3 regions of the Klebsiella terrigena genome follow, and region 2 is predicted to be linked to each of the others. Evidence: predicted binding sites of a transcription regulator. Region 2 holds the regulator's gene; each other region holds the start of a gene.
The links. Region 2 encodes CRP, which controls carbon source genes, mostly activating them, when cyclic AMP is high. Its sites were predicted from a motif close to ATGTGANNNNNNTCACAT; they were not measured.
Positions count from the first base shown of each region.

Region 1: a site for CRP is predicted at 4,775-4,792, ahead of HCK03_RS08010 (CidA/LrgA family protein). Genes of this name have one in related genera too.
Region 3: a site for CRP is predicted at 1,933-1,950, ahead of HCK03_RS13085 (sugar transporter). Genes of this name have one in related genera too.

Region 1 covers NZ_CP050508.1:1,687,170-1,695,031, forward strand. The annotation lists gene mglC (galactose/methyl galactoside ABC transporter permease MglC) at 1-115, shown strand, start outside; gene HCK03_RS07990 (GGDEF domain-containing protein) at 378-1,745, shown strand; gene sanA (outer membrane permeability protein SanA) at 1,786-2,496, opposite strand; gene cdd (cytidine deaminase) at 2,624-3,508, opposite strand; gene HCK03_RS08005 (CidB/LrgB family autolysis modulator) at 3,637-4,332, opposite strand; gene HCK03_RS08010 (CidA/LrgA family protein) at 4,322-4,726, opposite strand; gene HCK03_RS08015 (LysR substrate-binding domain-containing protein) at 4,852-5,763, opposite strand; gene mhbT (3-hydroxybenzoate transporter MhbT) at 5,890-7,248, shown strand; gene gtdA (gentisate 1,2-dioxygenase) at 7,260-7,862, shown strand, end outside.
Region 2 covers NZ_CP050508.1:401,326-409,187, forward strand. The annotation lists gene argD (bifunctional acetylornithine/succinyldiaminopimelate transaminase) at 1-169, shown strand, start outside; gene HCK03_RS01805 (YccS/YhfK family putative transporter) at 159-2,237, opposite strand; gene crp (cAMP-activated global transcriptional regulator CRP) at 2,290-2,922, opposite strand; gene HCK03_RS01815 (OsmC family protein) at 3,229-3,633, shown strand; gene HCK03_RS01820 (phosphoribulokinase) at 3,691-4,560, opposite strand; gene HCK03_RS01825 (YheU family protein) at 4,597-4,815, opposite strand; gene HCK03_RS01830 (hydrolase) at 4,812-5,834, opposite strand; gene HCK03_RS01835 (ABC transporter ATP-binding protein) at 6,034-7,862, opposite strand, start outside.
Region 3 covers NZ_CP050508.1:2,768,525-2,776,386, reverse strand. The annotation lists gene ptrR (putrescine utilization regulator PtrR) at 1-486, shown strand, start outside; gene HCK03_RS13095 (GNAT family N-acetyltransferase) at 440-922, opposite strand; gene HCK03_RS13090 (PhzF family phenazine biosynthesis protein) at 1,020-1,823, opposite strand; gene HCK03_RS13085 (sugar transporter) at 2,024-3,220, shown strand; gene HCK03_RS13080 (MarC family NAAT transporter) at 3,285-3,953, opposite strand; gene marR (multiple antibiotic resistance transcriptional regulator MarR) at 4,202-4,636, shown strand; gene marA (MDR efflux pump AcrAB transcriptional activator MarA) at 4,654-5,034, shown strand; gene marB (multiple antibiotic resistance protein MarB) at 5,065-5,271, shown strand; gene eamA (O-acetylserine/cysteine exporter) at 5,315-6,214, opposite strand; gene ydeE (efflux MFS transporter YdeE) at 6,409-7,605, shown strand; gene HCK03_RS13050 (helix-turn-helix domain-containing protein) at 7,721-7,862, shown strand, end outside.

The DNA of each region.
Region 1 (7,862 bases), 1.3 Mb from region 2:
TAACTACGGGCTGACCTATATCGGCGTGAACCCGTACTGGCAGTATATTATCAAGGGCGCCATTATTATCTTCGCCGTTGCGCTGGATTCGCTGAAATACGCGCGTAAAAAATAACGTTCTATGTTTATCAGGCCCGCGCAGTGCGCGGGCTTTTTTTTGTTTGCGCCGCACGGGTTTATTGTTAAACCGCTTCAGGGTTTAAGGATTAAAGTCCAAAAATAGACAAATAAGCCCCCGCGCAGCAATTCTCTTTCCACGATATCTGGAGGAAGATAGTGCGGAATGGGTCTTTCTGGTAAAGATAATAATTTCTGCATAATTAATGGATAGTTTATTCAGGATAATTTAAGCACATGAGTAAGTCATTGAGTGATTGATGAAATATAGTGAACAAATTGTAAAAGAATGGGTTGAGTTTTCGCTGCTGATTTCCGAACCGGTCTCCGCTAAGCTGCGGCATATTGCTGATGATAAGGCGGCCGATCTGGCGGATAAATTTTATGACATTATGCTGGCGGATCCGCACGCGGAAAAATTCCTCTGTTCGGAAATGGTTCATACGCGGTTGCGGCATTCGATGCGTAAATGGATTATTCATGCTCTGACCCTGAAAGGCGAAGGGCTGCTGGAGTTTGCCGGGCAGCAATATCATATCGGTAATATCCATTCGCGGGTTGGCATTCCGGCGAGTCTGGTACTCAAAGGCATGCGCATCATTACTCAGTCGATGCTTAACTATATTCAGTCATTAGCGCTCGACAGTAAATTAAGTATTCTGATGCAGCAGTACGTTTCGGTATCGATACAAATTGCCAGCGAGCTGATGACCTACGCTTATGAAAAATATCAGCTAAATGAAGCGAAGAACGAAGAGTCCTACCGCCTGCACAATCTTATTGCCAACCTTGAGCTGGAAAAAGGCAAGCAGCAGGCCGCGCTGTTTAACTGGGAAAATGCGCTGATCTATGCGCTGGTCTCGCGTACCGCCAATATTCACTCCTATCTGCTAAGCGATTCAGAGTTTGGCCTGTGGTTCCGCCACAAGTGCAGTCAGCACTTCGGCAGGCAGCCGGAAATAGAACAAATTAATCTGCTGATTGAAGCCATTGACGACATGTTAAACAAAGGGGCGGATACCGGCGGAAACGAGCTGGACTCTATTCAGTCCCTGCTGAGCGATATTCGCTCAAAGACCATGATCATTAATAACCTGTTCACCTCGCTGTTTGAAGAGGCCAATCGCCTGGAAAGCGGTAAAGACGTGCTGACCAACCTGCTAAACCGGCGCTTTATGTCAACGGTGCTCAAGCACGAGGTGAAACTGGCGATGGAGAGCGGCAAAAATCTGGCGGTGGCGATGCTGGACGTCGACCACTTCAAGCAGATCAACGATACCTGGGGCCACTCGACCGGGGATGAGGTATTACGCCATATCGCGGCGATCCTGACGGAGAGCACGCGCGCCAGCGACTACGTGTTCCGCTACGGCGGCGAGGAGTTCATGATTGTTTATCTGGAGTTTACCCGCCACCAGACGCTGAGCTTTGTCGACGCTATCCGCCACAAAATTGCCAGCTCGCCTTACGTGACCGCGGAGGGGGAAAAGGTCGCGCTCAGCGCCTCGTTCGGGGTCAGCCACTATCGCGGCCATCCTGATTATCAAAAAATGGTCGATGAGGCCGATAAGGCGCTGTATGACGCCAAAAACGGCGGCCGTAACCGGGTGGTTGAATTTAGCGATTAAACGGCGGATTTAGCGCTGCGCGACCCCGGTCGGTCGCGCGCTATTTACTCTGCAGCTCCAGCAGCTGCTCAGGCGTCACCGCCGGATAGGACTGCACTCCCTGCGGAACTTCCTGCTGTGCCGGAATAGGGATCAGCGGGCCGAGAAAACGCGGCTCGCGTTTGAACACGTAGAGGTCCGCGAGGGCGCCAAAGCGCGCGCCGAACTCGCGCATCCGCACGTTCCACATATCTTTTGGCGACGGGACCGCATAGCACTGCGCCTGAATGCCCATATGCAGGGCGATAAACAGCGCGCGCTCGCAGTGGAAGCGCTGGGTGATGATAATAAAATCGTTGGTGTCGAACACCTTGCGGGTCCGCACGATAGAGTCGAGGGTGCGGAAGCCGGCATAGTCCAGCACGATATCCGCCGGATCGACGCCTGCTTTAATCAGGTCCCGGCGCATTGTCATCGGCTCATTATAGCTCTGCAGCGCGTTATCACCGCTGAGCAGCAGGTAGTTCACCTTGCCGCTGTTGTAAGCGTTGAGCGCACCCTGGATGCGGTAGCGGTAGTATTGATTGATGACCCCGGTGCGGTAGTACTTGGCGGTGCCGAGCACCACCCCAACCTGGCGGTAGGGCAGATCCTGCAGTTCATCGTAGATATAGGGCGCGGTTTTCCAGCTCATCCAGCGGTCAAGACCCAGCACGGTCAACAGCAGCAGGCCGAACAGGACTAACAGGCTGTATAACGCACGCTTTAACATTAACCTGGGCTCAACGGTAGACAATGGAGTGTTCAGGCTACTTTACCCGCCGGGCAAGAGCAAGAAACCATCGTTTGATTGCGGGGATTTTCAACAAAACGGGCCAGAGGCCCGTTTTATGGGGGATTTAACCGAGCAGCACGCGGTCAATACTGTGACAGCCGAGGGCCTTCAACGTGGCGGCGGTGGCATCCCACTGGATCAGCGCCGCATCGGCTTTTTCGGCGAGAATGGCCCGCTGGATATCGGCATAATCATAGCCGTTCAGGCTGAGCAGGTTAAGGGCGCCCTGCAGCGGCGGCAGCGTCGGGTTAAAGGCGGCATTTTCGGCATAGCTGCCGGAGAAGATCGTGCCGTCCTTCAGCTCAAGCGCGACGCCTGACGGCGACTGGCTGTAGGGCATGTGGCAGCGATTTGCCGCCCGGATCGCCGCCTGCGCCAGCGCGTCGCCGCTCAGCGGGAAGCCGTGATCCTGCTCGTCCATCAGCAGCGTTTTGATCTCCAGATCCTTCGGACCAAACGCATCCGGCAGATAGTGCTGCAGCGAATGCGCCTCGCGGCCCGGCAGGTGGATGCGCAGCACCTGGCTACTGTTGAGCTCGTTCATAAACTGGCGGCAGTGGCCGCAGGGCGTGTAGTTAACGGTGATTGCCAGCAGGGATTTTTCGCCGCGCAGCCACGCATGGCTGATGGCGCTCTGCTCCGCATGGACGGTTTGCTGCATGGTCGCACCGAGGAATTCCATGTTGCCGCCGAAATACCAGCGCCCGCTGACGCCGCGCGCGATAGCGCCAACGTTAAAATGCGAGAGGTCGGCGCGCGCGCAGGCTGCGGCCAGCGGCAGCAGGGCAAAGGCCAGCGCGTCTTCGTCGAGGCCGGTTGCGCTTTGCAGCGCGGCGACCTGGTCTGCATCGAGCATGGCCGGGAAATGCGGGTCGGTCAGCATCGGGGCGATTGCCGTCTGCAGGTCTGCCGTCAGTTGAGGGAGAGCAGCTTGAAAACGTGGGTGCATGGCGTTGCCTCATAACAATGTAATGGAAATCTAGTGTACGGGCGGTGATGGCCTGTATATGTGATTAATATCTCATTGTTTGTGCAACTCTATTATGTTGCATTAATAAATGTGACTTAAATCACAAATTATCCCACCACGGCTAAAATCACCGGGAACAAAAACGGCGCAACCAGGGAGGTAATAATCCCGCACAGCACCAGCGCCAGCGAGCTGAAGGCCCCCTCCTGGTAATCCAGCTCCGCACAGCGCGCGGTGCCCAGCGCGTGCGAGGCGGTACCCATCGACAGGCCGCGTGAGGCTTTGGTGCGGATGCGCATCAGGTTGAGCAGCGTATGGCCGAAAACCGCGCCGAGGATGCCGACGAAGATAACGCATACCGCGCTGATTGCCGGAATACCGCCAATGCTGCCGCTGACCGCCATCGCAATCGGCGTGGTGACCGATTTCGGCATGATCGACGCGGCGATTTGCGGCGTCGCGCCCATTAACAGCGCCACGGTGGTCCCGGTGACCATCGCCACCACGCTGCCGATAAAGCAGATGGTAATAATCGATTTCCAGCGGGCGCGAATCTGGTGGAGCTGCTCGTATAAAGGAAAGGCCAGCGCCACCACCGCAGGCTGCAGCAGATCGTTGAGGATCTTACTGCCCTGAAAATAGCGATCGTAAGAGATGCCGGTCAGCAGCAGAAAAGGGATGATGACCACCATCGCCACCAGCAGCGGGTTGAGCAGCGGAAATTTAAAGCGCGCTGCCAGCCTGCGGGCGAGGAAAAACACGATCAGCGTCAGCGGCAGTGACCACCAGATTTCATGCATCATTTTTGCTTCCTTTTTGGCCGACCACTTTGCGTTCGCCGTGCACCAGATGAGAGCTCCAGCTGACAACCAGAAAAACGACCAGCGTGCTGATGGTGCAGGAGACGGCGACCGGGCCGAGCTGAGCGCGGAGCAAATCCCAGTACTGCATTACGCCCACGCCGATGGGCACGAACAGCAGCGCCATATAGCGAATCAGCACGTTACAGCCGGGATTAACCCACTTCGGCGGCATAATCTGCAGCGCCAGCAGGACAAACAAAATCAGCATCCCGATAATGCTGCCTGGGATGGTGATGGGCAGCAGGGAGGCGATAAAAATCCCGGCGTACAGGCAGGCGTAAATCAGCACAAAAGCCCGCAGATACTGCCAGATAATAATCAGTGATTGACTCATGGTAATAACCCTTGATGAACCGCATTCATCATACAATTAAACCCAAAAATGTGCTACCGATCACATCATGAATAATACGCATAGCGGGGATAGAGAAATGGAACCCCGCGCGGGCAGCGCCACGGCTACGATGCCTGCGATAGATAATCCAGAAACCGGCTGAGGGCAAGCGATGGCGTTTCACTTTTTCGCCAGAATACCCCGACGCTACCTTTTTGTTCGATGCGCGGCAAATTAAGAATTGCCAGCTGCTGCTGTTCGGCAAAGCGCTGTGCCAGGCGTAAAGAAAGAATAGAGATCATGTCGCTGCTTTGCAGCAGGTTGCTGGTGACGTTCATCGACGCCGACTCGATGGTATTTTCCGGCAGCATCACGCCGTTATCGACCAGGGCGTTGTCAATGCTCAGGCGGATCGGCGTGCCGGTTGGCCAGACTATCCAGCGCCAGTGGGCGAGGTCGGCCCAGCCGAGGCTCGGCATCTGCGCCAGCGGGTGATCGGGGCGGGCGACGAAGCACACCGGCTCGGTATACAGCACCCGATAGTTAAGCGGCAGCTCCAGCGCCCGTCCGCCCACCCGGCCTACCACCACGTCCACCACCCCGGAGAGCAGGTCGTGAAGCAGGGGGGTCATCACCTTTTCCTCGATGTTCAGATGCAGGCTCGGCATCTCCTTGAGCAGCGAGAGAATGGCCAGCGCAACGCAGTCGGTGGCCACAGGCGAACAGCCGATCATCAGGCTACCCACCAGCCCGCCCTGTTTGAAGCGCTCAATCTCATACTGCGAGCGGGACATATCGTTGATTAGGCGCTGGGCGTGCTGCAGCAGCAGCTTGCCGCCTTCGGAAGGGCGTAGGCCTTTGCTATGGCGTTCGAACAGCAGCATGCCGACCTCTTCTTCAAACTGAGTCAGCCATTTAGAGAGCGCGGGCTGAGTAATATTCATCATTTTCGCCACCTGCGTCAGGTTGCCCTGCTCGCCGAGCGCCACCAGCATTTGCAGATGATGCAGCTTCAGTTTTTGCGTCCAGTTTGCCATTAGCAATAACCTCCAGGTTATGTCTATGCCCGAGATACCATTGTACATTTCATCGCCTGAGTTACAAAATCGCAACATAAAAGAAATAAATACAACATCTCCTCCTCCCTGCACTGAGGCATAACGATGACTCAACGACGTGAATTGCAAACGCTGCTGGACGCCGCTCCGGTAGGTGCCCGGCAGTGGCGCGTGATTATCTGCTGTTTTCTGGTGGTCATGCTCGACGGTTTTGATACCGCCGCCATTGGCTTTATCGCTCCCGATATTCGCGCCCACTGGCAGCTCGGCGCCAGCGAGCTCGCGCCGCTGTTTGGCGCAGGCCTGCTGGGCTTAACCGCCGGCGCTCTGCTGTGCGGCCCGCTTTCCGACCGCTTCGGTCGCAAGCGGGTGATTGAGTTCTGCGTGGCGTTATTTGGCCTCTTTAGCCTGCTTTCGGCCTTTTCCCCCGACCTCGAGACGCTGGTTATCCTGCGCTTCCTGACCGGGCTCGGCCTCGGCGGGGCGATGCCGAACACCATTACCATGACCTCTGAGTATCTGCCCGCCCGGCGGCGCGGTGCGCTGGTGACCCTGATGTTTTGCGGCTTTACCCTCGGTTCGGCGCTGGGCGGCGTGGTCAGCGCCCAGCTGGTAGCGCAGATTGGCTGGCACGGCATCCTGGCGCTTGGCGGCGTTCTGCCGCTGCTACTGGCCGCGGCGCTGCTGGCGGTGCTGCCGGAATCCCCGCGCTGGCAGATCCGCCGCCGGCTGCCGCAGCCGGTGATTGCGAAAACCGTCGGCGCTATTACCGGCGAGCGCTATGAGCAGACCCATTTTTGGCTGGATGAGCCAACCACCGGCGCTAAAGGCAGCATCGGCCAGCTGTTCGTTGGCCGCCAGCTGCCCATTACCCTGATGCTATGGGTGGTGTTCTTTATGAGCCTGCTGATTATCTACCTGCTTTCCAGCTGGATGCCGACGCTGCTCAACCATCGCGGCATCGACCTGCAGCACGCCTCATGGGTCACCGCCGCTTTCCAGATTGGCGGCACCTTCGGCGCGCTGCTGCTGGGCGTGCTGATGGATCGCTTTAATCCGTATCGGGTGCTGGCGCTGAGCTACTGCCTGGGCGCGGTCTGCATCGTGATGATTGGCCTTAGCGAGAACGGCCTGTGGCTAATGGCGCTGGCGATTTTCGGCACCGGGATTGGCGTCAGCGGTTCGCAGGTGGGCCTTAACGCGCTAACGGCCACGCTCTATCCGACCCAGAGCCGCGCCACCGGCGTCAGCTGGTCAAACGCCGTCGGCCGCTGCGGAGCCATCGTCGGCTCTCTCTCCGGCGGCATGATGATGGCGATGAATTTCTCATTCGATACCCTGTTTTTCGTCATCGCCGTTCCGGCCGCGATTAGCGCAGGAATGCTGATTTTGCTGACCCTGGTTGTCCGCAATCCGATTACCGTACCCGACGCGCTGCCCTCCGCGGGCATCGTGAATAAATAAGGAGAACAATCATGTCTCAGCACGCAACGGAAGTTACCGGCGGTCGCCAGCAGTTTTACGAGCATATCTCGGGCCAGAACCTGACGCCTTTGTGGGAGTCGCTGCATCATCTGGTGCCGAAAACGCCGAACGCCAACTGCGCGCCGGCCTACTGGAATTATCAGGAAATTCGCCCGCTGCTGCTGGAAAGCGGCCGGCTGATTGGCGCCAAAGAAGCGGTGCGTCGGGTGCTGGTGCTGGAGAACCCGGCCCTGCGCGGCCACTCCTCCATTACCTCCTCGCTGTATGCGGGTTTACAGCTGATCATGCCCGGCGAGGTGGCGCCGAGCCATCGGCATAATCAGTCGGCGCTGCGCTTTGTCGTGGAGGGCGAAGGGGCCTTTACCGCCGTCGACGGCGAGCGCACGGCGATGCGTCCCGGCGACTTTATTCTCACCCCGCAGTGGCGCTGGCACGACCACGGCAACCCCAGCGATGAGCCGGTTATCTGGCTCGACGGCCTCGACCTGCCGCTGGTGAACTATCTGGGCTGCGGCTTTGCCGAAGATTATCCTGAGGATCAGCAGCCGGTCACCCGCAAGGAGGGCGACTATCTGCCGCGCTACGCCGCCAAC
Region 2 (7,862 bases):
CGGCCGGGCGCGTGATTTCCTGTATGCCGCGGCGGAAGCGGGGGTTATGGTGCTCAATGCCGGGCCTGACGTGATGCGCTTTGTGCCTTCGCTGGTCATTGACGATAGCGATATTGACGAAGGAATGGCGCGCTTTGCACAGGCGGTACAGCGCGTACTTAGCGCTTAGTTGCGCGTAGCCAGATGCCGTGATGCGGGCGCTGACGCCATGCCACCGATGAGATGGTGTGCATGGTGTTCAGATGATCGAGGATCCGCTGCAGGTGCTGCTCCATGGTGCTCAGCGGGCCGCGGGGCACGTCCGCATCCTGCGACTCCATAATATTCACCTCGCCGGCGCTACCCGGCCCGTCGGTATCCAGCCGCTGCTGACAGCGCTGTAGCGCAATCTCACAGGATTCAAGATAGCGCCGGGCCAGATCCGGCGTCAGCATATTGTGCTCGCGGGCCAGCGTGGTCATGGCGTTGATATGCTCGACAATAAACTGGCTATGGGTGACCCATAGCTTCATATCGTCAAGATATTGCGAGTTAAAGCCGGGCTCCTGCATCGCCTGATTCAGCGAGTTATACAGCGAGTTGTGTGCCTGGTTGACGCGCATCCGCCGATAGGCCAGCGCCGGCGCCTGGTGATCGTCGCTGAGAATAAGGCGGATGGCCTCCTGGTCCGCCTCCAGCGCGTCGTGGGCGTTTTTACGCAGCAGGCCGCTTTGCCACTGTGGCCACAGCCATACCATCCCGCCGAAGGCAATCAGACACCCGATAAGCGTATCGATAAGCCTGGCGACAATAAACTGCTCGCCGTTAAGCGTCAGCAGCTGCAGGGTATAAACCGCCGTGACGGTAAAGCCCACCATCGCCCAGCCGTAGCTCTTGCGAATAATCAGATAGCTCAACAGCGTGATAATTAGCATCGCGGTCAGCGTATAGCCCTCAGGGACGTGAAAGTGCAGCGTCAGTCCGGCAATCACCAGGCCGGCGAGGGTCCCTGCCGCCCGGTGGACGATGCGGACCCGCGTTGCGCCGTAGCCGTTCTGGGTGACGAAAAGCACCGTCATCAGGATCCAGTAGGGTTTGGGCAGGTTTAGCGCACTGCCCATCAGGCTCGCGGCGGTGAGCATCACGCAGATCCGGGCGGCGTTGCGTAAAGCCGGCGATTTGTAAGAGAGATAGTTTTTCAGCGCAGGCAGTAGCGGCAGGCGCCGTTCCTTATCGGCCATCAGGTTACGTGGGTACAGCGGACGCTGGGTGCGCAGCACCCGGGCAAGGCGGCTGAAGTGCCATGCGCAGAATTGCCCGACCGGGTTGTCGGGGTGCTGAGAGGCAATCTTCTCCAGGGCGCCGATCTGCTTATCCATGTTAAAGCGCTGCGGATAGCGGTGGTAGAGGATGTCATCCGCCAGCACCCTTAGCCGCGCGGCGACGGTTTGCGCATTCCAGCGGATTACCGCTTCCGCGTGGCTGCGTTCGACCAGCTTCTGCACCTCTTCCGGCTGATGCAGGCTGACGGAAATATGTTCCTGCAGATCGAGGGCAACCTGAAACGCCCGCAGCAGGCGCTTATGGTCGCTACGCTGATTGGCCGCCAGCATATGCATCTGCTGGTAGCACTGGGTGATCAGGTCGACGACCTTTTGCTGACGGGTCAGCAGCGGAGGCAGCGAGGTTGCCGGGTCGATATGCTGGGTCAGCAGGCTGTATTTGGCTTCACAATAGTTGGCCAGCTCCCGGTAGAGCAGGCTTAGCGATTCGCGCAGCGGCTGCTCGCGCCACAGCCAAAACCAGAACCAGTTGAATAGCCCGTACCACAGCGTGCCAAGCGCGTAGATCAGCAGCGGTTCCCAGATCGGCATATTGCCGGCGAGGCTCAGAGTAAAGATGGCGGCAATCAGCGAGGCGGGCAGCAGCCTCGCGTGCAGCGAGCTGATTTCTGCCGTGACGCCAAGGAGCAGGGTCAGGCCGCTGAGAATTAAAGGGAGCGGGATATCGTGCTGGAGAAGGAGCTGAACGATCAGGCTGCAGCCGGCAAAGAGCGAGCCGCCAATAATCAGGCGTTTAAAGAAGCGCTTATGCGGTGTATCAAGACCGGCGACGTTGCAGCATGCGGGAACCAGCGAGAACAGCAGACCCTGCTGCAGATGGCCGAGAAGGAGGCCTATTGCGACCGGCAAACACAGCACCAGCGTTTGCCGCAGTGCGTAGTTGACTTCCGGGTGGTAAATCAGCCTGCGCCACATAGAGGGAAAACAAAAACGGCGTGTTGCAGGAGCAACACGCCGTTTTATCAGCTTAACGCGTGCCGTAGACGACGATAGTTTTACCGTGTGCGGAGATCAGATTTTGATCTTCCAGCATCTTCAGAATACGGCCAACGGTTTCACGTGAACAGCCGACGATCTGACCGATTTCCTGACGGGTAATTTTGATTTGCATACCGTCCGGGTGGGTCATGGCGTCAGGTTGTTTTGCCAGGTTCAGCAACGTCTGGGCGATACGGCCGGTGACGTCGAGGAAGGCAAGGTTACCGACTTTCTCAGAGGTAACCTGCAGACGGCGGGCCATCTGCGACGAGAGACGCATCAGAATATCCGGGTTAACCTGGATTAGCTGACGGAATTTTTTATAGGAGATTTCGGCCACTTCACATGCGGTTTTCGCACGTACCCAGGCGCTACGCTCCTGGCCTTCTTCAAACAAGCCTAATTCACCGATGAAATCGCCCTGGTTGAGGTAAGAGAGAATCATCTCTTTACCTTCTTCATCCTTGATGAGCACAGCCACAGAGCCTTTGACGATGTAGTACAACGTTTCTGCTTTTTCACCCTGGTGGATCAGCGTGCTTTTAGATGGGTACTTATGAATGTGGCAATGAGACAAGAACCATTCGAGGGTAGGGTCTGTTTGCGGTTTGCCAAGCACCATGCGCGGTTATCCTCTGTTATAAGCTATCTCCGGGTGCCGACACTACACGGCATCCGGGCATGCAATCGTATTGTTTCCCTATGCCTGGGAAGCTGGCTGGTGATTTTTCTTCAGCCTGTAATGTGAATTCCTCTGCATACATGCAGTACATCAATGTAATACTGTAGCATCCTGACTGTTTTAGCATAGCTTTTGCCGCGTGTCTCCTGGTGTCTCGCTTCAGCATGATGCAGGTCGCCTTCCGTTGCGAGATTTGTTATGTACGTGTAATCTGTCAGGAAAATTGCAACCTTGGAGTTAAATTTTATGCAAGCTCGTGTGAAATGGGTGGAAGGGTTAACCTTCATCGGTGAGTCGGCTTCCGGCCACCAGATTTTGATGGACGGTAACTCCGGGGATAAAGCGCCGAGTCCGATGGAAATGGTGCTGATGGCCGCCGGCGGCTGTAGCGCCATCGACGTGGTCTCAATTTTGCAGAAAGGACGTCACGATGTGACCAACTGTGAGGTGAAGCTGACCTCAGAGCGTCGGGAAGAGGCGCCGCGCCTGTTTACCCACATCAACCTGCACTTTATCGTGACCGGCCGCGAGCTGAAGGATGCGGTCGTTTCGCGAGCGGTAGACCTGTCGGCGGAGAAATACTGCTCGGTGGCGCTGATGCTGCAAAAAGCGGTAAATATCACGCATTCGTACGAAGTTATCGAGGGCTAAGCCGGAAGGCCAGCCCGTGGCCCCGGTTTGCGTCGTGCAGCCGGGGTGTTTACCGGCTTAACCGATCTTTTTCCCTGCCATCAGCCGTTCAACCAGCGGCGCCATGATCAGCTCCATCGCCAGCCCCATTTTGCCGCCCGGTACCACCAGCGTATTGATATGCGAGATAAACGACCCTTGCAGCATCGCCAGCAGCCACGGGAAGTCGATATCCTGCAGGTTGCGGAAGTGGATCACCACAAAGCTTTCATCCAGCGAGGGAATACCTTTAGCGGCGAAGGGGTTCGACGTATCAACGGTGGGAACCCGCTGGAAGTTGATATGGGTACGCGAGAACTGCGGGGTGATGAAGTTAATATAATCTTCCATTGAGCGGACGACCGAATCCATCACCGCTTCGCGAGAGTGCCCGCGCTCGCTGGTATCGCGGATGAGCTTCTGGATCCACTCCAGGTTGACGATGGGCACGACGCCCACCAGCAGGTCGACATTGTGCGCCACGTTGTGCTGCGGGGTGACAACGCCGCCGTGTAGCCCTTCGTAAAACAGGACGTCGGTCGGCTCCGGCAGCGGCTGCCAGGGCGTGAAGGTGCCCGGTACCTGATTCCACGGCACGGCCTCGTCATAGGTATGCAGATATTTTCTCGACTGGCCGGTTCCGCTGCGTCCGTACTCGAGGAAGGTGTTTTCCAGCAGGCCGAAGTCGTTTGCTTCCGGGCCAAAATAGCTGATGTGCTTCCCCTGATCCCGCGCTTTGCGGATCGCCATGTCCATTTCCGGGCGGGTGTAGCGATGGAAGCTATCGCCCTCGACTTCGGCGGCACGCAGGTTCAGCTGGGCGAAGATTTTGCGAAAGGCGAGGCTGGTGGTGGTGGTTCCCGCGCCGCTGGAGCCCGTGACGGCAATCACCGGATGTTTGGCAGACATATCAACTCCCAGATTAAACGATGGTGTGGCGCCGCCTTAGCCGTGGAACTGCTTGCGGGGCATGATGTTGACCGTCTCGTGCAGCTCTGACCACACCAGTACGGCTTCTCCGCTTTTCAGCTGCTGTTTTACATCGGCGACCTTATCGGCCAGCGAGCGTTCATGTTCACCATAATCGGTGCCTTCGCGCAACACAAAGGTTTCAATCAGGTTATCCAGCGTTTCGGGATCCAGATCCTGCCAGGGAATAATCATTTTTTTCCTTCCAGCCAGCGCGTTAGCCAGTCCGGGATCCGTCTTTCCAGCCACATCTCAGGCCTGCGCAGCGTGCCGCCGACAAACCCGACGTGCCCGCCCTGTTCGGTCAGCTGGTACTCGACGTTGGCCGGTAGCTGCTCCTGCGGCGGAATGGAATGATGGTCCATGAACGGATCGTCTTTCGCGTGAATGATCAGCGTGGGTTTCGTGATATCGCTCAGACGCGGCATCGCGCTGCACTGGCGATAGTAGTCCAGCGCATCGGCAAAGCCGTGAATTTTGGCGGTGATGGTATCGTCAAACTCGCGAATGCGCCGCATGCCTTTGAGCTGGCGTAAATCAACCGGCAGAGAGCCCGGGTAGGCTTTCAGCTTGCGCGCGGCGTTCGCTTTTAACAGGTTCAGCAGATAGCGCTGGTAGACGCGGGAGAAGCCTTTATCCATATGGTAGCTGCAGGCCTCCAGCATGAACGGGGCCGACACGATGACCGCCGCGTCGAGCGGGACGCTGTCGCCCTCGTTTGCCAGCAGGCAGCCGAGCATATTGCCGCCCAGCGAATAGCCTACGGCGGCCGTGGGCGCGGGACCAAATTCGCGCTGCAGCCAGCGCAGGAACCAGGTGCCGTCTTCCGTCTCTCCGGAGTGGTAGATGCGGTTATTACGGTTAGGCTCGCCGCTACAGCCGCGGAAATGCATCACCACGCCGAGCCAGCCGCGCTGCATTGCCGCGTGGATCAGGCCGTGAGCGTAAGGGCTGTGCAGGCTTCCTTCCAGACCGTGAAAAACCACCAGCCGCGGCTTATGGCGGGCTGATTCGGGATCTTCGCTCCAGGCCAAATCGATAAAATCACCGTCGGGGAGTTCAAGGCGCTGCCAGTGTGGAGTAAAGCCCAGTTTGCGGCGGATCAGTCGCGGCAGCATGGTTTGCAGATGACGATTGCCCACGCCGCGCATTGGGTGAAACTCGCGCGAGTCGTCTTCGGGGGGCGTCATTTCTGTAGGGGTGATTTCAACCATAGCACCAGAGCAATTAATAAACTTATAAACACTATACCGCGCATGAAGTGCGCAGGTTAGCCAATATGTGATCTTATGGCCAGCTGGTGGAGATTACGCGAAAAAGAGCGGGCGCTATAGGGCCTTTTGTGGCATGAAGAGTGGCCCCGAAAGCTCATTGCCAGTGAACCGTCGAGGCCGCGCGCTCGGCCCGCAGGGCTTAGCCTTCCTGCAGCATCTGCTCCAGCTGTTCCTGCGCCTCCAGCCAGGCCATTTCGCACTCTTCCAGACCCGATTTGGCACTGGCCTGCTGCTGCAGGCAGGCGGTCAGGTCCGCTTTGCGGGATGCGTCATACAGGCCGCTGTCGCCCAGTTTCTCTTCCGCCTGCGCGAGCTGGGCGTTGAGCTTATCCATCTCTTTCTCAAGACGGGTAATCTCTTTACGCAATGGCTGAGTCAGGGTGCGCAGCTCCGCTTCCCGGCGCTTTTGGTCTTTGCGGGACTGGGCGCTGTTGCCGTTATCTTTGATCGCGTCAGACGACTGACTCTCCTGCTTCTGCGAGTCGCTCAGCCACTGCTGGTAATCTTCCAGATCGCCGTCGAACTGCTCAACCTTGCCGTCGTGGACCAGATAGAGATCGTCGGTGGTCGAACGGATCAGGTGGCGATCGTGCGAGACCACCACCAGCGCGCCTTCGAAATCAATCAGCGCTTCGGTTAAAGCCTGGCGCATATCGAGGTCAAGGTGGTTAGTCGGTTCATCGAGCAGCAGAAGATTAGGGCGCTGCCAGACGATCAGCGCCAGCACCAGGCGCGCTTTTTCGCCGCCGGAGAAGCGCTGGGTTGCTTCGTTGACCTTATCGCTCTGGAAACCGAAGCCGCCGAGATAGTCGCGCAGCTTCTGCTCCAGCTCCTGCGGCGCCAGGCGAGCCAGGTGCTGCAGCGGTGATTCATCCGCCCGCAGGAACTCCAGCTGATGCTGAGCGAAGTAGCCCAGCTTAATCCCTTTTGCCAGCCCCACTTCGCCCTGCAGCGGCTGCAGCTCGCCGGCCAGTAGCTTGATGAGCGTCGATTTACCGGCGCCGTTGCGTCCCAGCAGGCCGATGCGTGAGCCGGGAACCAAATTCAGCTTGATCGAGTCGAGGATAATGCGTTCACCGTAGCCAGCGCTGACTTTTTCCATCTTCAGCAGCGGGTTGGGCAGGCTTTCCGGCGCGCGGAAGCTAAAGTGGAACGGGTTATCGACGTGGGCCGGGGCGATAAGCTCCATGCGCTCCAGCATTTTAATGCGGCTCTGGGCCTGCTTCGCCTTGGTGGCCTTGGCGCGGAAGCGATCGATATAGCTTTGCAGATGGGCGACGCGCAGCTGCTGGCTTTCATACATCGACTGCTGCTGCGACAGACGGGTGGCGCGCTGTATTTCGAACGAGCTGTAGTTGCCGGTGTACTCGAACATGTTTTGCTGTTCGATATGCATAATTTTATCGACGATCGGATCGAGAAAATCGCGATCGTGCGAGATAAGGATCAGCGTGCCGGTATAGCTTTTGAGCCACTTTTCCAGCCAGATCACCGCATCGAGATCGAGGTGGTTAGTCGGTTCATCCAGCAGCAGGAGGTCAGAGCGACAAATGAGCGCCTGCGCCAGGTTCAGGCGCATACGCCAGCCGCCGGAGAAGTCGCTCACCGGGCGCTCCAGCTGTTCGTTGCTGAAGCCCAGGCCGTGCAGCAGGCTCGAGGCGCGTGAGCGGATCGTCCAGGCGTCAATGGCATCCAGCTTGCCGTGAACCGTCGCAATGGCGTGACCGTCATTGCGCTCGTTGGCCTGATTTAAATCGGCCTCGAGCTGGCGATATTCCCGATCGCCGTCAATAACATAATCAATGGCCGGCTGCGCTAGCGCAGGGGTTTCCTGATTAACCCACGCCAGCTGCCAGTTGCCCGGAAAGGTCATACTGCCGCCGTCGGCGCTAATCTCGTTTTTCAAAAGCGATAGCAGCGTGGATTTACCGCAGCCGTTTTTGCCCACCAGACCGACCTTCTGGCCAG
Region 3 (7,862 bases), 2.4 Mb from region 2:
GACGGCGTACTGGAGGGCACCCTGAGCGCGGCATTTATCGACGGACCGCTGGTGCACCCTGGCCTCGAAGGCCTGCCGGTGTTCCCGGAAGAGATGATGATCGTCGCCCCCGTAGGCCATACGCCGATTACGCGCGCCAGCGAGGTGAACGGCGTCAACGTTTACGCGTTTCGCGCCAACTGCTCCTACCGGCGCCATTTTGAAAGCTGGTTCCACGCCGATCGCGCCACCCCCGGACGGATCCATGAGATGGAGTCCTATCACGGCATGCTGGCGTGCGTGATTGCCGGCGCCGGGCTGGCGCTGATCCCGCGCAGCATGCTGGAGAGCATGCCCGGCCATCAGCAGGTTTCCGCGTGGCCGCTGGCCGAAGAGTGGCGCTGGCTAACGACCTGGCTGGTGTGGCGGCGCGGGGCGAAAACCCGCCAGCTGGAGGCGTTTATAGCGCTGCTGAACGAAGATCGGCAACGAGCAGTTTCTCCATAAACAGGCTCAGCGGATCTTCCTGATAGGGGGCAAAGGGGCTGCGCGTTTGATAGCCGCTGCGGGTATAGAGCCTGACGGCGGCCTGCTGGTAAATGCCGGTTTCGAGGCGCACGGTGTGGCAGTCGCGGCGGCGAGCCTCGCTTTCCAGCGCCTCCAGCAGCCGTTCGCCCAGCATTTGCCCGCGATGATTAGGATCGATAAACACCCGCTTCATTTCGCCAAAGCCATCGTCGTCAAGGACGATAGCTCCGCAGCCCACCGCCTGCTGGCTGTCATCCCTGATCAGCAGCACGATAACCGACTCCGCCTGTAGCTGGCTCAGGTCGACAAGGTGGTTGCTCTCTGCGGGATAGAGTGATTCCTGAAAAGCATCCAGTTGGGCAATCAGGGCGGTCAGGTCGGGATGGGACAACGAGGTTGGGGCGATGGTGTACATTGCTGGCTCCTTTTTTTGAGCCACTGTAGCGCACGCGTAGGCCGGTCGTTCATAGCATTAACTTATCGCGCCGCTCCTCCCTGAGCGGCGCGCTCTTTTACGCGTTGACCTGGCGCAGAGCAATTTTGCCAATCAGGTAGGTTACCGCCTGGCCGCCAATCAGCACCCGCTCGCCCTGCCACTGACAGCGCAGGTCGCCGCCGCGGGCCGATACCTGACGCGCCTGCATCTGCGTTTTGCCAAGCCTCTCGCCCCAGTAAGGGATCAGCATGCTGTGGGCCGAGCCGGTGACCGGATCTTCGGCTACGCCCTCGCCGGGACAGAAGAAACGGCTAACGAAGTCGTACTCCTCGTCCGCCGCGCTGATACAGACCATCTTGCCGAGCCGCTGGAGCTGGTGCATGTCCGGACGGACGGCCTCAACCTGCTGACGATCCGCCAGCACCACCAGATAGTCACGCCCGACCCGCACCTCCAGCGCGTGGCTAATTCCCAGCCCGGCCAACAGCTCGGCGGGCGGGTTGGCAACTTCCGTCGTCGACCACGCCGGGAAGTCGAGGGTCAGCCAGTCACCGTTGCGCGTCACCTGCAGCTCGCCGACAAAACGGGTGCTGAATACGATCGTGGCGGACGGATGGTCAAGGTATTCAAAAATAACATGCGAGGCCGCCAGCGTCGCGTGGCCGCACAGGTCAATCTCATACTGCGTGGTGAACCAGCGCAGCTCATAGCCTTCATCGGTGCGCACGAAGAAGGCGGTCTCCGACTGATTATGCTGCTGCGCCATTTTCAGCAGCGTCTCGTCAGGCAGCCACTCGGTGAGCGGGCATACCGCCGCGGCGTTACCGCCAAAGTTACGATCGCTGAAAGCATCTACCAGATAAAAATCAATTTCCTGCATCGCTATAGTCCTTTTTTATTACTTATCCTCAACATGACATAAAAGCGCGATGTGCACACGATCCAGAGAGAAATTAATCTGTTAGCCCGTTTATCACCGCAACGGAAAAATGAGACGCAGATCACAAAATGATTGTATTTTCAGCAGCAATCGTTTTAAGATCGCCTTCTCTTCTTCCTCTAAGCACTAGTTCAAAACCTATGATTACAAACACGGTTTCACGCAGGGTCGCGTGGCTTCGGGTAGTCACGCTGGCGATCGCCGCTTTTATCTTTAATACCACCGAATTCGCGCCGGTCGGCCTGCTGTCCGATATTGCCGGCAGCTTTGGGATGGAAACCGCCCAGGTCGGCATGATGCTGACTATTTACGCATGGGTTGTGGCCCTGATGTCGCTGCCGTTTATGCTGCTCACCAGCCAGATGGAGCGCCGCCGCCTGCTGATCGGCCTGTTTATTCTGTTTATTGCCAGCCACGTGCTGTCGTTTTTTGCGTGGAGCTTTAACGTGCTGGTGATCAGCCGTATCGGTATCGCCTTTGCACACGCGGTGTTCTGGTCCATTACCTCGGCGCTGGCGATCCGCATGGCGCCGCCGGGAAAACGCGCCCAGGCGCTGAGCCTGATCGCCACCGGCACCGCGCTGGCGATGGTCTTTGGTATTCCCATCGGCCGCATCGTGGGTCAGTATTTCGGCTGGCGCACCACCTTCCTGGTCATCGGTCTTGGCGCGCTGGTCACGCTGGTGTGTCTCTACAAGCTGCTGCCGAAGCTGCCAAGCGAGCACTCCGGTTCGCTGAAAAGCCTGCCGCTGCTGTTTCGCCGCCCGGCGCTGCTCAGCATCTATCTGCTGACCGCTATCGTGGTGACGGCGCACTACACCGCGTACAGCTACATTGAGCCGTTTGTGCAGACGGTGGCCGGTATGAGCGGTAATTTCGCCACCGTATTGCTGCTGGTGCTCGGCGGCGCGGGGATTATCGGCAGCGTGCTGTTCGGCAAGATGGGCAATAAGCACGCTTCGGGGCTGATTAATATGGCGATTGGCCTGCTGCTGGCCTGTCTGCTGCTGCTTCTGCCGGCCTCGCAAAACGCCAACCACCTGATGCTGCTGAGCATCTTCTGGGGCGTGGCGATTATGATTATCGGCCTCGGAATGCAGGTTAAGGTACTGGCGCTGGCCCCGGACGCAACCGACGTTGCGATGTCGCTGTTCTCGGGGATCTTTAATATCGGTATCGGCGCCGGCGCGCTGGTCGGTAGCCAGGTGAGCACCCATCTGTCGATGGCCTCTATCGGCTACGTCGGAGCCATTCCGGCGCTGGTAGCGCTGGTCTGGGCGGTGATGATTTTCCGCCGCTGGCCGGTGTCGCTGGAAGAGCAGCCCCACCACTCCTGACAGCGGCAATAAAAAAGCCGGATAGCGCTACGCTGTCCGGCTTTTTTGATCGGCTGTTTCCCCGTCAGGCATGATAGGTGGTAATGATTTCCAGCACCCCGTTAATAATAAACTGCACGCCCATGCACACCAGCAGGAAGCCCATCAGGCGGGAGATCGCCTCGATGCCGCCCTTCCCGACCATACGCATAATCGCCCCGGAGCTGCGCAGACAGCCCCACAGAATGATCCCTACCAGGGCGAAGATAATCGGCGGCGCCACCAGCACCACCCAATAGGGGAAATCAACGCCGTGTTTCACCGTCGACGCCGAGCTGATGATCATCGCAATGGTCCCGGGACCTGCCGTACTCGGCATCGCCAGCGGCACGAAGGCGATATTGGCGCTCGGCTCATCGACCAGCTCTTCCGATTTCATCTTCGCTTCCATCGAATCGTGCGCTTTGTGCTGCGGGAAAAGCATCCGAAAACCGATAAAGGCGACAATCAGCCCTCCGGCAATACGCAGTCCGGGTATCGAAATGCCAAAGGTGCTCATGACCACCTGACCGGCGTACCACGCGACCATCAGAATAATGAACACATACACCGAAGCCATCAGCGATTGTCGGTTACGCTCGGCGCTGTTCATGTTGCCCGCTAACCCGAGGAACAAGGCCACGGTAGTGAGCGGGTTTGCCAGCGGCAATATCACCACTAACCCTAACCCTATCGCTTTAAAGAGTTCGATCATGATTAATTAAGGCCCTGTTAATATTACACTATTAAAAAAGTTTTCCGGCGCAAGTATAGCTTTTATGCCGTTGGTCTTGCCAGCGCTTATCTTGCTTCTGCCGCCGCGCCAGCGCCGTCTCGCCCCCGCTATCGGCGCTATTTATTGCCGCTTTAGCAAATCGTGTCATCAGCTAATTCATCAGGTTGACTTATGATTGCCTAGGCAATAATATCCACAGCAATTAAATAATTGCCTGGGCAACCATTGTGAAAAGCACAAGTGACCTGTTTAACGAAATGATCCCCCTCGGTCGCTTGATCCAGATGGTTAACCAGAAAAAAGATCGCCTGCTCAACGAGTACCTCTCTCCGATGGATATCACTTCCACCCAGTTCCGGGTGCTCTGTTCCATTCGTTGCGAAGTATGCATTACCCCCGTTGAGCTGAAAACCGTGCTCTCGGTCGACCCAGGCGCAATGACGCGCATGCTCGACCGCCTGGTCTGTAAAGGCTGGATTGAACGGTTACCCAACCCCACTGACAAACGCGGCGTGCTGGTGCAGTTAACGCCAGACGGCGCGGCGCTATGTGAGCAATGTCATCAGGTTGTGGGTCAGAAATTGCACCAGGAATTAACAAAAAATCTGTCGGCGGATGAAGTGGTCACCCTTGAGTATTTACTCAAGAAAGTCCTGCCGTAATAAGAAGAGGTAAGATGATGTCCAGACGCAATAACGACGCCATCACTATCCATAGTATTTTGTCGTGGATCGAAGATAACCTGGAATCGCCGCTGTCGCTGGAGAAAGTGTCTGAGCGCTCAGGTTACTCTAAATGGCACCTGCAAAGAATGTTCAAGAAAGAGACCGGTCACTCCTTAGGCCAGTACATCCGCAGCCGCAAGCTGACCGAGATCGCCCAGAAGCTCAAGCAGAGCAACGAGCCGATTCTCTACCTGGCGGAGCGCTACGGATTTGAATCACAGCAAACGCTGACCCGAACCTTTAAAAACTATTTCGACGTTCCGCCGCATAAATATCGCATGACAAATATGCCGGGTGAATCCCGCTATCTAATGCCACTGAACAACTGTTGTTAATCGCCTGCAAAAAGACGTATTGAGGAAATCATGAAACTATTCGCTGCCGCTGCCCTTGTGCTGGTCGCCCTGGCTTCAGGCCAGAGCTATGCGGAGCAAACCACGACCCCGGTTCGCCATAACCACCGCGATGCGATGATAATGCCTTCCGAACATAACGATTCGCCGTTTGATTTTAATCATATGGCTGCCGGTAGCGACAAGTCAGATGAGCTAGGCGTGCCGTACTACAATTAACCGCACGACTCCGGTCTTTTAGCCCCGCACTGCGGGGCTTTTTTTATCCCCGCGGTGCGCTGACGCGAACCCGCCGCAGGCCAAAGACGTTAATATAGAGCCCGGCCATAATCAGCACCGCCCCGGTGAGCTGCAGCCCGCTCAGGGTTTCGCCAAGCAGCAGCGCGGCGCTGGCCATCCCCACCACCGGCACCAGCAGCGAGAGCGGCGCCACCCGCCAGGTCTCGTAGCGCCCGAGCAGCGAACCCCAAATCCCGTAGCCGACAATCGTGGCGATAAACGCCAGGTAGAGCAGCGAAAGCACGGTCAGCAGATCGATCTGCACCAGGCTGGCAACCATTTTTTGCGGGCCATCGAGCAGGTATGAGGCCAGCATAAACGGCAGCACCGGGATCAGCGCGCTCCACACCACCAGCGACATGATCTGCGGCTTCTCCTGCCGCGACATGATTTTCTTATTGAAGATATTCCCGCAGGCCCAGCTCAGCGCCGCCGCCAGGGTCAGCATAAACCCGACCATCGGCACATGCTGCGCGCCGAGGCTCGCCTCTACCAGCACCAGCACGCCGAAAATCGCCAGCGCGATGCCGGCCAGCTGCTTGCCCTGCAGACGTTCACCAAAGGTAAACACGCCGAGAATAATGGTGAAGAACGCCTGCGCCTGCAGCACCAGCGACGCCAGCCCGGCGGGCATGCCGAGGCCGATGGCGCAGAACAGAAAGGCGAACTGCCCAAAGCTTATCGTCAGGCCGTAGCCCAGCAGCAGGCGCAGGGGAATTTTGGGCCGCGCCACGAACAGCAGCGCCGGGAAGGCGACGAGTAAAAAACGCAGCCCCGCCAGCATCAGCGGCGGCATGTTGTGAAGCCCGAGCTTAATCACCACAAAATTAAGCCCCCAAACGACCACCACCAGCAGCGCCAGCAGTCCGTCTTTACGTGTCATACCCTGTCCTGGCCATTACGCGAATTTTTATCAATGAAATCAAAGTAACGGAAAAATCCTCATTCGGATAGATCATTATTTTTAGCAGGGCCGCTATGCCCCTTTTGTCATAGGGGAATGCTATACAAGCCTGAAAGAGCATGTTATTTGTGAACAGCACTACAAAAAAATAACATTTATCAGGCAAGGAAAAAATGATACCGACCCTCAGGCGCTCAACGATAGCGCTGCTGGCTTCATCGCTGCTGCTCACCATCGGCCGCGGCGCGACGCTCCCTTTTATGACCATCTTTCTTACCCGCCAGTATCAGCTGGAGGTGGATAAAATCGGCTATGCCATGTCTATCGCCCTGACGGTCGGGGTGGTGTTCAGCATGGGGTTCGGCATTCTGGCCGATAAGTTCGATAAAAAGCGCTATATGCTGGTCGCCGTGACCGCCTTTATCTGCGGGTTTGTGGCGATCCCGCTGGTAAACAGCGTTCCGCTGGTGGTCTTTTTCTTCGCCCTGATCAACTGCGCCTATTCCGTCTTCTCCACCGTATTGAAGGCGTGGTTTGCCGACGTGCTAACGCCGGAGAAGAAGGCGCGGATCTTCTCGCTCAACTATACCTTCCTCAATATCGGCTGGACCGTCGGCCCCCCGCTCGGCACCCTGCTGGTGATGCACAGCATTAACCTGCCGTTCTGGCTGGCCGCGGCCTGCGCCGCGTTTCCGCTGGTGTTTATCCAGCTCTTCGTCCAGCGGACCTCGGCGGCAATCGCTGCGGATAGCGCCAGCCCGTGGTCGCCCTCGGTGCTGCTGCGCGATCGGGCGCTAATGTGGTTTACGCTCTCCGGGCTGCTGGCGTCGTTTGTCGGCGGCTCTTTCGCCTCCTGCATTTCCCAGTACGTGCTGGTGGTCGCCGACAGCGACTTTGCCGAGAAAGTGGTGGCGGTCGTTCTGCCGGTCAATGCCGCGGTGGTAGTGGCGCTGCAGTACGCCGTCGGACGCAGGCTGAACGCGCGCAATATCCGCCCGCTGATGACCTTCGGTACGCTATGCTTTGTCATCGGGCTGGGCGGGTTTATTGTTTCCGGCAGCAGCCTGCTGCTGTGGGGCGTGTCGGCGGCGATTTTTACCCTTGGCGAGGTTATCTATGCGCCAGGAGAATATATGCTGATCGACAACATTGCGCCGGCGGGCATGAAGGCCAGCTATTTTTCCGCCCAGTCGTTAGGCTGGCTTGGCGCCGCGTTTAATCCGATGATCACCGGGGCGATTCTGACCCATATGCCGCACTGGTCGCTGTTTGTGGTGCTGATGGTGGCGATTATCGCCGCGTGGCTGATGATTTTCCGCGGCATGAACAATCCTCCGCGGCAAAAAAGTTATCCGGTCGCCAGCGCCTGAAGCCTGCCGCCACGGGGCTGTCGGGTCGGTGTCGGGTTACTGTCGGCAGAGGATCGTGGCGGCCAACGGCGCAAACCTGCAGGCTTCATCTCAGGTTTCATCCGGAGATAGAAAAATGAACGGTATTAATCAGGTTAAACAGTTACGTCTGCAGCGCGCGTGGTCTCAGGAGCAGTTAGCCGAACTGGCCGGCGTCAGCGTGCGCACCATTCAGCGCATCGAAAACGGCGATCGCCCGGGCCTGGAAACGCTCAGCG